2 regions of the Bacillus sp. GW821-FHT11D08 genome follow, and region 1 is predicted to be linked to the other one. Evidence: riboswitches for the same ligand, from Rfam matches in the RefSeq annotation. Region 1 holds a riboswitch; the other holds the start of a gene.
What was found. Region 1 has a riboswitch for S-adenosylmethionine ahead of AC1RRX_RS12850 (2-hydroxyacid dehydrogenase). Riboswitches for the same ligand answer to the same signal wherever they lie in the genome.
Positions count from the first base shown of each region.

Region 1 (7,257 bases):
ATAAAAGCGGAAAATCGCCATCGCTCTCAAGAGGGATGTGCGTCGGCAGCGCCGGATAACCGTCCTGTTTCATCTTTTCAGAATATAATTCAATTTTTCCGCTCGGTGTTTTGAGCTTACCCGGAAAAAGCGGTTTTTTCCGTTTGGCTCTCATGAAGGAATGGCGTGAGAGCGATTCGTAATCAATATCCTCGATATACGGATTGTCGGGAAAGTCCAGCGCCTGTCTGATCAATTCTTCATCGGAATCCTGAAGCTCCTGCTCGGTAAATCCCATTGCTCCGGCAAGCAAACGGAACACTTCCGTATTCGATTTGCTGTCCCCGTAGGGTTCGATCACCAGTTTTTGCAGCTGAATAAAATGATGCCAGTAAGACGTGTAAAAATCCGTGTTTTCCAAAGCGGATGCAGCAGGGAGCACGATATCCGCGTATTTGGCGGTTTCCGTTAAAAACAGATCGTGAACGACTGTAAATAAATCCTCCCGCAGCAGGCCTTTTCTGACTTTATTCGCTTCCGGCGCAACCACTGCGGGATTCGTACCGTAAATAAACAGGGAGCGCACGGGCGGTTTTGTTTCTAAAAGAACGCTTCCGAGCCTGTTCATATTAAATGATCGTGGCTTCCTGCCGTAAAGCAGATCAGGCCGCTGGAGCGCTTGTCTGTTATAGTTTAATACCGCGCTGTTGTGCTTGATTGCGCCTCCTCCGGTGTTGAGCCACTGTCCTGTAACAGCCGGAAGGCAGGCAACGGTGCGGACGATCATTCCGCCATTGTCATGGTGCTGAATGCCGTTTCCGATCCTGATAAGGGAAGGGGAGGTTTCCCCGTACATTCTCGCAAGGCGTCTGATATCGTCGGCTTTAACGCCTGTAATAGCAGAAACCGTTTCCGGATCATAGTGTTTAACATGCGCTTTTAATTCGTCACTGCCTTCGGTGTATTCTGTGAGAAATGCTTCATCGTGAAGGTTTTCGTCGAATAAGACATGCATGATACCGAGGGCGAGTGCGGCATCTGTGCCGGGGCGAATGGGAATAAACCAATCGGCAAGCCGGCCGGTTTGGTTCTTATGTACATCGATAACGACAATTTTAGCCCCTTTTTTCCGGGCTTTTTGGGCAATCATGACTTGGTGCATATTCGTGCTGACGGCATTGATTCCCCAAAAAATAAAGAGCTTTGCATGTATGGTCTCTTCCGGATCAGTACCCGCTCCTTCACCCATTGTATAGTTATAGCCTTCAGATCCGGCTTTGCTGCAGATCGTCCGTTCGAGATGACTCGCTCCGAGACGATGGAAAAAACGGCGGTCCATTCCCTCTGCCGCCAGTTTTCCCATATTGCCGTAAAAGCTGTACGGAAGAATGCTTTCCGCTCCTTCTTCGGCAATAAGCTCTTTCCAGCGCGCACTGATCGTATTGATCGCTTCCTCCCAGGAAATAGGCGTAAACGCGGCTTCACCTTTTTTACCGATCCGTTTTAACGGAACGGTTATGCGTTTCTCATCATAAATACGCTCAGCCATGTGTCTGACTTTGTTGCAAATATTCCCTGATGTGACCGGGTGATCGGGGTCTCCCTGAATGTTAACGATTTTTCCGTCTTTTTTTGTCACAAGCAAGCCGCATTGATCGGGACAGTCTAGTGAGCATACCGACTTAAAGACCCCGTTCGGCTGTTTTGCAGCAGAATTCATAGCCCATTTCTCCTCTTTGTTTATATTGTAAGCATTATAACATTTCAAAATCGAACGTCAATTCAGAAAAAAAGTGTTGACATCACGGAAAGACTTTTCTATGATGAGTTTATTCTTTTAAACAGCCTGACAATTTCATCATTTTATTTTCTATCCAGAGAGGTGGAGGGACTGGCCCTACGAAACCTCGGCAACATTTATTGTGCCAATTCCAGCAAGCGTATGCTTGAAAGATAGGAAAGAATGATCTATACATATTTGTGCGCTTCAAGCGCATAAAGACGGTATATGAATCTCTTTCCTTCTTTGGGGAAAGAGATTTTTTTATGAAAAAATTTATGTGAAAAGGATGTTTTGCACCATGACGGTTTTAATTACCGCACCATATCACGACGAGGGGCTGAAGGAGCTGACTGAGCTGTTCGGCCGGACTGTGCACCGGCCGTGGAAGAAGCACGGCCGGGCCTATCGGGAAGATGAATTGATCCGAATGATTCAAGAGACAAACGCGTCGGGGCTTATCACTGAACTTGATGAGGTGTCTGAGCGTGTTATTGACATATTGCCTGATTCCGCTTTTATCGGTGTCTGCAGAGGAATGCCGTCTAACGTGAATATTGCGGCGGCGACTAAAAGAAAAATCCCCGTTTTCTTTACACCGGCCCGCAATGCCCAGGCTGTTGCTGAAATGTTTATCGGAAATGTGATTTCATTTTTGCGTCATACGTATTCTTCCCATCAGTGGCTGAAAGACGGGAAGTGGAATGGTGATTATTTGCAGGCTTACGTCAAATTCAGAGGAAATGAGCTGACGGGGAAAACAGTCGGCCTTATCGGTTTCGGAGCCGTCGGACAGAGAATCGCCCGGCTATTGGCCGCTTTTGACTGCAAGGTGCTTTACTATGATCCATTTGTCCGTCATGAAAACCGGGAGTATGAAAAAACGACGATTGAACGGGTATTTTCTGAAAGTGATATTGTTTCCGTTCACTTGCCGCGTACAGAAGAAACCATCGGCCTTATCGGCGCCCGGCACTTTCAATTGATGAAACAGGAAGCTGTTTTTGTCAATACGTCAAGAGCGGTGGTTACAGACAGGGAAGAGCTGCTGCGGGTGCTGAAAGAACGGCGGATTAAGGGAGCGATCCTTGACGTGTTTTATCACGAACCGCCAGAATCTTCTGATTATGAATTGATCTCTTTGCCTAATGTATTAGCGACTCCCCATTTAGCGGGCGCAACATTTGAAGTGGAAGATCATCATGTGAAGATTTTAAATGAAGCGCTTTTCAAATGGAAACAAGATCAAACCTGCTCAATACGTGAACTTTATAACAAAAGAGAACTTGAAACGGAAGGAGGAGGCTGTAATGGCTGAACAAAAAGGCTACCTTGTATTTGACATCGGGACGGGGAATGCGCGAGTCGCGGTCGTGACTGCCGGCGGCGAAGTGACCGCGCTTGAAAGGGAAGACATTGAATATGTGACGGATCCGCTTTATCCGGACGGACGATATTTCTCACCGGAAAGATTATGGACGCAAATCAGCGCTATGGCAAGGAAGGTTATTGCCAAAAGCCCACATATTACATTAATCGGAATCACCTCCACAAGCCAGAGGCAGGGAATTGTTCTGATCAATAAAGGTAAAAAGGCATTTCTCGGTCTGCCCAACATTGATAACAGAGGGCGTGAATGGGAAGACGGGATTGAGGCAATAGAAGAAGTGCATCAGCAAACCGGACGTCTTCCGAGCGCTTTATTTTCCGCCATGAAACTTGTCGGATTAAAAGCTAGACAGCCGTCTTTATGGAAAGAAGTGAAGTACATCACAAGCATCAGTGACTGGGTGACATTTGAGCTGAGCGGTATTTTAAGCTATGAACCGTCACAGGCTGCTGAAACACTGCTGTTTGACGTAAGGAAAAAGGCGTGGTCAGAGAAATTATGCAACATCTTCGGTGTGCCTTCTGCCATTCTTCCTTCACTCGTCCGATCTGGGACGGTTGTCGGAATGTTAACGTTTAAGAAAGCGGCGGTTCTCGGCCTTTCTGAAAGAGTGCCTGTGATTGCAGGCGGGGGAGACACACAGCTTGCCATCAAAAGTGCAGATGCAAAGCCGGGAGATATCGTCATCGTATCCGGCACGACGACGCCGATTACAAAGATAACAGCGGAGACCGGAACCGAAAGTTTAGAGAATGCATGGCTGAATTGCCATACAGAAGAAGGTCAATGGCTTCTTGAAACGAATCCGGGTGTAACAGGACTCAATTATCAAAAATTAAAATCCATTTTTTATCCGAATGAATCCTACGGCGTTATGGAACGGGAAATCGCAAGTCTGCCGAAACATGATCATGCTTGTATTTCTGCGTTAGGCTCCTATTTATCGCCTGAGAAAAACGCACTGGCAAAAGGCGGATTTATTTTTGACGCTCCGCTGTCCCAAAACTTAAGCAGAGCCCATTTTGTCAAAGCCGCACTGCTGGAAATCGCTTTTTCAATCAAATGGAACTATGAGGCGTTAACAGAGGTGGCTTCCTTTTCACAAGATGATGTGAAGGTGTGCGGCGGCGGTTTCCAAAGTGATGCTTTGACGCAGTTTCTTGCTAACCTTCTCCAAAAGAAAATCTATAAGAGAGAGGGGTTCAGCCAGGCATCCGCAATGGGAGCGGCGATGATTTGCAACGAAGCTCTCGGTGTGAAAGCAGAGCTTTCGAGCCGCACAAAGGTAATTGAGCCGGAAGCGGATCAGACGGATCTCTTCCTATATGAAGAATGGAAACATACGCAAAAATTATTTACTCATTTTCAGCCGGCGGTGAAAGCCTGACTTGGGGATGAGATGACAACATGAAAGATTGCTGAGGAGGAACAAAAATGCTTAATAAAATAGGAATTCCAAAACAGCTCGCATGGGGATTTTTGGGAGTCGTGCTGTTTATGATGGGGGACGGCCTTGAACAAGGATGGCTCAGCCCGTTTTTAGTTGAAAACGGCTTGACGGTACAGCAATCAGCATCCTTGTTTACAGTTTACGGTATTTCTCTCGCTGTGGCGTCTTGGTTTTCAGGGGTCTGCCTCGAAGCCTTCGGCGCAAAGCGGACGATGTTTATGGGGCTGTTGTTTTACGTTATCGGAACAGCCGCATTTATCGCATACGGATTTGAAAATCTTAATTTGCCGGTGATGTATGTCACGTATTTTATTAAAGGGCTGGGTTATCCGCTGTTTGCCTATTCTTTTTTGACATGGGTGATTTACCGGTCGCCGAAAAACAGGCTCAGTACGGCGGTCGGCTGGTTCTGGATTGCATATTGCTGCGGGATGTTTGTATTCGGTGCTTGGTATTCAAGCTGGGCCATCAAATCCTTCGGCTATTTGAATACACTGTGGAGTTCAATTTTTTGGGTCTGCCTCGGCGCGTTTTTTGCTTTGATTTTAAATAGGGACCGCTTTGAAAAGAAAAAGGCAGATAAGCTGGAAAAGGCGCAGGAATTAATGAAGGGAATCACCATCCTTGCTGAAAATCCGCGCGTGCTCTCTGGGGGGATCATTCGGATCATTAACAGCATCGGTACATACGGATTTCCGGTATTTCTTCCGATGCATATGGCGCAGCACGGCATTTCTACAAATGTATGGCTTCAAATTTGGGGAACGATCTTTCTCGGAAATATCGTCTTTAACTTAATCTTCGGCGCAGTCGGCGATGCCTTCGGCTGGAAAAAGACTGTCATGTGGTTCGGGGGAGTGGGCTGCGGCATTTTTACTCTTTTATTATATTATGCTCCTGTTGTATCACATGGGAACTTGCTTTTCGTCAGCATTGTCGGTTTTATATGGGGAGGGCTCCTCGCCGGGTTCGTTCCGATCGGGGCTATCGTGCCGACGGCGGCCGGCAGCGATAAAGGTGCTGCCATGTCTGTGTTAAATCTGGCTGCGGGCCTGTCGGCATTTGTCGGCCCTGCGCTTGCCTGGGCGTTCATCGGACTTGTCGGCGCACAAGGCGTTGTATGGATTTTCGCAGCGCTCTATTTCGTAAGTGCAATCTTGACCAATCAAATCAAAATACCTGAAGAGAAAACGGCAAAACACAATAAAGCATTGCCTGAATACGCTTCTTAACAGCAGCGCCCCGAAAATTCGGGGCGTTTTTTTACAGCTGCTGAAGAAACCCGGCAAAGCGCTGAATTTGTTCACGTAACGATTGTTTGTTTTCGTGAAATTGTTTGAAACGATGTCCGTTTGCTCCGGACGGATGCGGGAAGCCTTCCAGAATGACCGCATGACCCATTCTGCCGTTCTTCTTCAGCATGCGGCAGGCTGATTCTGCTGCTTTGCCGAGAGGGATAAGCAGAATGTCCTTTTTCATCATTTTTATTTCATCCGGAAAACATGTCAGCGCGTAACGGCTGAGAAGAGCTGACCTGCTGATTGCCGGCCGATGTCCCGTATAGTTTTTCTGTTTATAAAAAACAGGGTGTTTGATAACGGACGTTGTATGAAGAAGCTCCCGTTTTGAATCAAATAACCGGGATGAATCCTCAACGTGAAGCGCGGCCGGCAGACCGCATTCATTAAGCATTTCGATGATGTTCTGCCTCATTGAACCGGAAAGTCCGGCCGCTTTTTTTGTTTCATAGGCTATCGTTTCAAAAGTTTCGCCATCTTTTAAAAGCTGTGCCGCTTTTTTGTAAGCCAGCTGCATTTGAAAAAAACCGGGTGTGATTCCGGAAATGGCAACGACTGCATAAGGGTTAATATATTCATTATGAGGCGAATAATACAAATCCAGATCTCCGTCCTTAGCTAAATGGAAAGCCGGAGTCAGCAAATCCGATTTTGTAAACCCTCCCGAAGAAGATAGTGCTTTAAGCTGCTGCAAAAAATGCGCAAGCCGCTCACGATCGCAAATCATGTTATGCCTCCTTGGATCCGCGCCAGTTTCTCTTAGTGTCATCAAAAACGTCGGATGACATGCAGGCTCATAAACCGCTTTTACCGGCGTTCCAGAGCATTTTCAGCACGTGAGGCGTTCCTTTAACTTCGGCTGCCGTCGTTTGCACGGCTGTTTTTTTAGTAAGAAAGTCTTCCTGCAGTTCTTTCTGCTTTTGTGATAACAAACGGGTTTCTGTTTTGATTTCATCAACGGACGTCTGCATGGACGCTGTCGCGGCGTTAATCTTCTTTATATCAGGCGCTGTGTTTCTTTTAAAATGGACGGCGGATACGGCTGCATAAATGAATGCGGCAGCCGCAACGGCAGCACTGATATACAAAATGATGATCATCTGCTTTTCACTCCTTTTTTTCAGTTGATACCCTTTACGGATCGTGTTGAATCATTTTATTTGCTAATTGTTTTTTTTCTGCTTATAATGTGAAATCGTACATAAGGACATTCAGAAAGGGTGAAAGACGTGGAAAGCTTACAAAACAAAACGGCTCTTATCACGGGTGCGGGCAGAGGAATCGGCCGCGCCGCCGCTATCGCTTTAGCCAAAGAAGGAGTCAATATCGGTTTAATCGGCCGTACAGAAGCAAATGTCGA
Region 1 covers NZ_JBXARS010000005.1:300,444-307,700, forward strand. Annotated here, with positions in the region: gene AC1RRX_RS12845 (molybdopterin oxidoreductase family protein) at 1-1,699, opposite strand, end outside; SAM riboswitch class I at 1,847-1,939, shown strand; gene AC1RRX_RS12850 (2-hydroxyacid dehydrogenase) at 2,061-3,077, shown strand; gene AC1RRX_RS12855 (FGGY-family carbohydrate kinase) at 3,070-4,536, shown strand; gene AC1RRX_RS12860 (RbtT/DalT/CsbX family MFS transporter) at 4,584-5,831, shown strand; gene AC1RRX_RS12865 (hypothetical protein) at 5,863-6,624, opposite strand; gene AC1RRX_RS12870 (DUF948 domain-containing protein) at 6,692-6,997, opposite strand; gene AC1RRX_RS12875 (3-ketoacyl-ACP reductase) at 7,127-7,257, shown strand, end outside.

Region 2 (7,257 bases), on a different contig from region 1:
CACGACTGATCTGAAATCAAAGGTGAATTTGGCAGACAGACCGTATTTTACGAAGGCGAAAAAGACGAAAAAAACGGTCATCACAAATGACTACTCCAGCAGAATTACAGGCCAGCGCATCTTCACGATCTGCGTGCCGGTGTTAGACGCAAAACGGGAAGTCACGGATTATTTAGTAGCCGCCATACAAGTCGATTATTTGAGAAATATGATCAATATGCTGAGCCCTGACGTTTATGTCAAGGCAACCAATCAGAATAAAGTGATATTTGCCAGCGGACGGGCTGATCAATCAGAAGGTGTGAAACCGGTCAGCGGCTATCTGGATGATATTAATTGGAATATCAATGTTTATCCGAAACCGGTTGAGCTGAATGAGCTGACCAAAAGCGTGCTGCTGCCGATGTCCAGTATTGCCGTGCTGCTGAATATTCTGTTCATCCTCGTTCAATATTATTTGCTTAAGCGCAAGACCCAGCTGGAGCGCGCTCAAAATGAAGCGCAGAAATTGGAGCTGATCGGAACGCTTGCCGCCAGCACCGCCCATGAAATCCGCAACCCGCTTACAGGGATCAGCGGCTTTATTCAGCTTTTGCAGAAAAAATACAAATCGGAGGAAGATCAGCTGTATTTCTCAATTATTGAGCAGGAGATTAAACGGATCAATCAGATTGTCAGTGAGTTTTTAGTGCTTGGAAAACCCACTGCTGAACGGTTGGAAGTGAACTCGCTGCAGGATATTCTTGATGAGATTATGCCGATTATTTATTCTGAAGGGAATCTATACAATGTGGAAGTGAATGTGGAGATTCTCGTCAATCGGCCGCTCAAGGTCAACTGCACGAAAGACCATATTAAACAGGTGATTTTAAATGTCGCGAAAAACGCGCTGGAATCCATGCAGGAAGGCGGCCGGCTGTCCATCTATTTAGAAGCCCGCGATCATAAAGCAGTCATTAAGGTGGCTGACAACGGAATGGGCATTTCTGAAGATATGCTTGAGCACATTTTTCTTCCGTTTGTAACGTCAAAGGAAAAAGGCACCGGCCTCGGCCTTGTCGTATGTAAACGAATCATGCTGATGTACGGCGGTTCGATTGACATTCAAAGCGAAGTCGATAAGGGCACAGAGGTCACCATTACCCTCCCTGCCGCTTCTCGATGAAAAAAACACCCTGATCGGGGTGTTTTTTATTTAAAGAAGAGTATTTGTAAGAGGATATACCAGAGGAACGGCATCATAGCCGGCAGATAGTACGAGGCGCTTCGTGAGCCGTGCCAGCGGAAAAATGTGCTGACTGTACGCGGTCATCTTTCGGATGCGGCGCTTGATCAGGAAGCGCATTCAGTCTTCGTTATCTGTTTTATCATCCATCATTTGTTTGCTTCATATGCAGGCATGACGTCACCGCGGGAGAACAAGCCTATTTTCTTCACAAGGCCCTGTATTCCTTGGTGATGTGTACGATCACGGTTTACCAGCTGCTGATACGCGTTCATCAGACAGTCCAGTTCCTGGCTGTGCCTGATCGTGTCATATCCTGTAAACCCTTGCCTGTTAGCCGCATCTATCATCATTTTTCTTTTTTTATCAATAGATAGAAGCAATTTTTCTTGTTCAGAATAACTGCCCATTCACTTCACCCCTCACCGCTAAAAGAATAGGAAACAAGTTTGATTGGGTTATTGAGCATTATTACAGATTATACTTTATTTGTAAACATTTTTTTACTAAATAACTTATTTTTTCATTTCATATTGGAATCTTTAGCATGAATAAGAGAATAATACCCATTCGGGTAATGATATAAACAGAATGCGGCATATTCAAGAATTAAAAAACAGCCAAAGCTGACTTTATATTACAATAAAAAACCTCTCATGCCGGTGGGTGCATGAGAGGTTCGGGCGTCTATCAGTTTTGCACACTTTCATTTTCGTAAATCGGCACCCAGCCCTCAGTCGTCACGAAGATTCGGATTGCGACGACCCGGCGGTCTTCCTGAAGCGTAAAGTAGTGGCGGATGTTCTCCGGAACTGAAATCAAATCTCCCGGATTTAAACGGACGTCGAAAAATGTGCCGTCTTTGCCTTGAATGACGAAGATGCCGTGTCCGCTGACGATAAAGCGGACTTCATCATCCGTGTGGTGATGTTCTCTTTGGAAATTTTTTAATAATTCATCAAGATTCGGCGTGGTGTCTGATAAAGAAATGACATCCTGAGACTGATATCCGCGCCGGGCTGAAATGTCCTGAATCTCCGTGTCAAACGCCGCGAGAATCCGTTCTTTTTCATCTTCGGTTAGATCGTATTTTTCCGAAAGCTCAGACGGAAGTTTTTCAATGTTCCACTGCTCATAGATCACCTCTTGTTCGTCTAAGAAGCGCGCTACTTCTTCCTGATGTTCAATGAGCGTATTTTTTTCGTCATGAATTCTGATGGTCGCCATTTTCTATTCCTCCTTTTATTTTACCAGCTGCGGCCGAAGTGACAGAAGCTTGAGGTGACAGCTGAATAAAAATTCATAGGCTTCCAGCACCCTTTTCGCTTCAAATGCGGTCCGCCCCCATGCCGTAATGCCGTGATTGCGGATTAACACCGCGCCTGAGCCGGCGGCCGCATGGTGCGCGAAGTTTTCGGCCAATGCCGGGATGTGCGCCGGATTGTCAATGATCGGAACGGTCACGGACGCGTTTTCCTCCCATAATCCGAGCGCCTTAATCATCTCCTGCCCCTGAAAAGTGATTTGTTTTTCATCCCCGTAAAGCTCTGAGATGACATTATTATTGACGGTATGGACATGCAGACAGCAGCCGGCGTCTGTCTTTTGGTATAAGTAAGTATGGAGAAGCGTTTCCGCTGAAGGTTTTAAAGAATGGCCGGTCTCAGCGGGCTTCCCGTACTCATCGATTAAGAGAAAATCTTCGTCTGTTTCTTTTCGTTTGTCTTTTCCGCTCGCCGTAACGAGAAAAGTCAGCGGCCCGTCGGATACTTTGATGGAAAGATTCCCGCTCGTTGCCGGGAACCAGTCTCTTTCAGCCAGCTCGCGTTTTACCTCGGCAAGTTCGCGCCAGCGTTCTTCTTTTGCAGCCATGCCTGCACCTCCCCGATGTTTTCAATGCCTGTTTTCACCTCATGAAAATCTTGAAAAGGCAGATGCCGGAGGCCGAGTTCTTTGCATTCAGTCAAAAGATAATCTCTCGCAAAGCACATATCGGACAACTTTGCAGCCTCGACATCCGTGACCGAATCACCGATCATAATGAGAAATTTCTGCTGATCGGATAGCTTACGGATGACTGACGGTTTGCAGCAGCCGCATTGATTGGTACAGTCTCCGTCACAGGCGTGCGGCCAGTCTATATGAATATGCTCATTGTCAAAGGATGCATGATTGCAGAAAATCCGCTCCTTTTCTACGATCCCTTCCAAAAGCGGATGCACAAAAAAGTCCATTCCCCCGCTTACGATATAAAACGGGAGGCCGTTTGACCGGACAAACGAGACAAAATCCAAAAAGCCGTCCCGTATTTTCGCATCCTTCAGAATAAAGCCGGTCAGTTCTTCTTTTAAGCTGCTCGGCAGCAGTCCGAACATCCGGCCGACTCCTTCTTGGATTGATATGCTTTTAGACAGAACACCGTCTTTTAATTCAAGCCACTCAGGAGGCGCGAATTCTTTCATCATGCTGACAATGTTGTCGTTCATGGTGACCGTTCCGTCGAAATCACAAATAATCAGCGGTGTGCGGGTCATACGGCTTCCACCCTTCCCCATTTGTCTAATGCGAGCTGAAGATCTTTGCACGACGCGGCTTTTTCTTCAATCGGCTGCGCTTCAAGCACCGCATCAATGATGGCGCGGAACGCTTTTCCCCCGCCCTCGGCTCCTTTCGGATGGCCGTGAATGCCTCCGCCGGCATTGATGATGTGATCGATGCCGAAATCGCGCATCAATAATGGCACCATACCGGGGTGAATGCCTGCTGACGGGACGGCAAACGACGGATGAAAGACATCGTCTTTTACACATTCATCATGGATTGCAAGCGCGGACTCCTTCGGAAGAGCAACGGATCCGTAAGGTGACGGAAATAAACTGAAATCAGCGCCGCAATAGCGGTTCAGCTTGCCGAGCAAAAGCGCATGCGACAAGCCGTAAACGGGAGATGATGTGAACGCGCCGCTGACTGCCGGATGCGCCATGATCGGAAGCGGGATTTCCCTGTCCTCAGCAAGGCTCTGCATCACATCTAAACCGTAAGCAAACACATTCAATAAAAGCGCGTCCGCCCCGAGTTCTGCCGCGCGCCTCGCTTTATCCCGCAATTCAGCGGTCCTTCCCGTAAGGTTTACGGCATACAGCGTTTTATGCCCCGTTTCCTCCCGGGTTTCCTTCAGGACTTGTTTTCCTTCGATAATGCGGGTTTCAAACGGAGCCAGTTCATTTTCAAAGAAAATTTCGTCATCTTTAATAAGATCCACGCCGCCGAGCGCCTGCTGTCTGAGCTGTTCTTTAATGTCGGCGAGATCCCGTCCGATCACGCCTTTAAATATGCTCATCAGAAGCGGTCTTTCAAATTCGCCCAGCAGTTTGCGGATGCCGTATATACCGAATTTCGGCCCGGGAAGGGAGCGTTTAAACCCTTCGGAAAATTCAAGATCAGTCAATTTTATTTTTCCGTCCAGTGACAGCTTTCCGAATACCGTCGTCAGGACGGCCGGAATATCTCTTGAAAAATTCGCCTCGGGATAGGCGATGGTGATGACGGATTGTGTTTCGTTTTCTGAGGTTCCTTCTTTCTCCTCAACTTTTACGACCCGCCCTTTATGTTTTCTGAGCTGTTCCTGCTTCACCAGGGGCAGGTCAGTCCAGGAGCCTACCGTCAGCCCCGCCGCAATCTGTTCCGCCCGCTTTTCACTGTCCGTTGTGTCTGTCAGAAGATATGTTGCCAATACTTCGCTCATGCGTGAACGCCTCTCTTTCTTTCGCAAAACATAAAAAAACCTCTTCCGTTTGAGCAGAAAGAGGCTTCGTGTTATGTCCGAATCTTATCTCTCAGCTCCTGCTGCAAGAATTAGCACCGTGCTTTATCAGTCGGTTGCCGGGCTTCATCGGGCTCGTCCCTCTGCCTGCTCTTGATAAGAATAATGATTTTATAAAGTATTTTGAATTATCGCATTGTTATTCTGATATGTCAATGCTTTTTCGGGTGAAAAGATTCAGTTTCCCGATCCGTTCCGCAGCTTCTTTAAGTCTTTCTTCACTTGTCAGAAGACCGACTCTTATATAGCCTTCCCCCCATTTTCCGAACCCGTTTCCGGCAGCGACCGCGACATCCGCTTTCTCGAGCAGCAGATCTGAAAACGACTGTGACGTATAACCGTCAGGCACAGGGAGCCATGCAAAAAAGGAGCCCGCCGGAGCCGTCACATCCCAGCCGATATTGCGGCAGGCTTTAATCCATGCATTGCGTCTTGATTCATATCTGTCATTTTGCGCCGCGACGCATGCCTGATCCGCTAAAAGTGCGGCTGCCGCCGCCTGCTGCGCCGCGGGAAACAGGCTGACAAACATATGATCCTGATAAAGGTTGATCGCTTCGATGACAGAAGCGTTTCCGACGGCAAATCCGACCCGCCAGCCCGCCATATTATACGTTTTGGACAAGGTATAGATTTCGATTCCCGTCTCTTTTGCGCCTTCGGTCTGCAAAAAGCTCAGCGGTTTATGCCCGTCAAAGCCGACGGCTCCGTACGCGAAATCATGAACGACACAAATGCCGTTTTGCTCCGCAAAACCGACCGTCTCCTCGAAAAACGCCTCTGTCGCCACAGCGCCGGTCGGATTATTCGGATAATTGAGATACAGCAGCTTCGCCTCGCTCCGCACCTTTTCAGGAATTACGCTGTAATCAGGGAGAAACCCTCTTTCTTCCGTCAGCGGCATCATTTCCATTCTCGCTTTTGCAAGGGCGACGCCTGACCAGTAATCAGGATATCCGGGATCAGGCACCAGAATGGTATCTCCCGGGTTTAAAAGACATTGCGGAAGCTCAACAAGTCCCGCCTTGCCTCCGAACAGCACGGCGACTTCCGTTTCCGGATCAAGCGTGACCCCGTACTCCCTTTCATAAAATGCAGCGGCTGCTTCTTTGAAGCTGTAAGCGCCCCGGAATGATGAGTATTTATGATTTTCCGGCCTTTCGACGGCGCGCTTCATTTCTTCAACGATATGCTGAGGCGTCGGCTGATCAGGGTTTCCCTGCCCTAAATTGATGACGTCTCTGCCTTCTTTCAGCTTTTGATTCACTTTTTGCACCAATGATGCGAAAAATTGTTCCGGCAGCTGTTTGAGTACATCTGAGATTTCAAAGTTCATATTTTCACCTTCTAAAAATGTCTTGAAATGATAGTCCATCATCATATATGGTTAAATAAAAAAAGTAAAGAGAAACTTGAGGTGTTAAAAAATGAAATGGACCGTTTCCTGTTTGCAATTTGATATTTCATACGGAAATCCTTCAGAAAACTTTAAAAAAGCAGAATCTTTGATTGAGCAAGAAAGCCGCCATGCGGATGTAATCGTGCTTCCTGAGTTGTGGACGACCGGCTATGATCTCACACGGCTAGACCAGCTGGCGGATGAAAACGGCAAAGTTTCGGAACAATGGCTTAAAGAAACGGCAAAAACATACAACGTACACCTCGTTGCCGGATCTTTTGCGGTCAAAGAAGGCGAAAATGTCTATAACACCATGTACATCGCCGATAACAGCGGACAGATCGTGAAGCGGTATCAGAAAGCCCATCTGTTTCAGCTGATGGATGAACACCTTTACTTGTCAGCAGGAAACAGCGACGGTTCCTTTGAGCTTGACGGTGTCAAGTGCGCCGGACTGATCTGCTATGATATCCGTTTCCCCGAATGGATCAGAAAGCATACGTCCCGGGGCGCGAATGTCCTGTTTATCTCTGCGGAATGGCCTCTGCCCCGCCTTGATCATTGGCGAAGCCTGCTTATCGCCAGAGCAATTGAAAACCAATGTTTTGTCGCAGCCTCTAACTGCACGGGGTCCAATCCCGATAATGAATTTGCCGGCCACAGCCTGATTATTGACCCGTGGGGCCGGATTTTAGCCGAAGGAGACCGGACGGAAGGCGCAGTCCGGGCGGAAATCGATGTGTCAGAAAGCGCGGCCGTGCGGGGAACCATTCCGGTTTTTCAAGACTTGCGGCGTGAACTATATTAATT
Region 2 covers NZ_JBXARS010000002.1:395,997-403,253, reverse strand. Annotated here, with positions in the region: gene kinD (sporulation kinase KinD) at 1-1,165, shown strand, start outside; gene spo0E (aspartyl-phosphate phosphatase Spo0E) at 1,375-1,635, opposite strand; gene AC1RRX_RS05765 (1,2-dihydroxy-3-keto-5-methylthiopentene dioxygenase) at 1,916-2,452, opposite strand; gene AC1RRX_RS05760 (methylthioribulose 1-phosphate dehydratase) at 2,468-3,097, opposite strand; gene mtnX (2-hydroxy-3-keto-5-methylthiopentenyl-1-phosphate phosphatase) at 3,055-3,759, opposite strand; gene mtnW (2,3-diketo-5-methylthiopentyl-1-phosphate enolase) at 3,756-4,970, opposite strand; SAM riboswitch class I at 5,052-5,151, opposite strand; gene AC1RRX_RS05745 (pyridoxal phosphate-dependent aminotransferase) at 5,188-6,384, opposite strand; gene AC1RRX_RS05740 (carbon-nitrogen family hydrolase) at 6,476-7,255, shown strand.
Region 2: it holds a riboswitch for S-adenosylmethionine, as region 1 does, so the genes downstream of both, mtnW (2,3-diketo-5-methylthiopentyl-1-phosphate enolase) here and AC1RRX_RS12850 (2-hydroxyacid dehydrogenase) in region 1, are expected to answer to the same signal.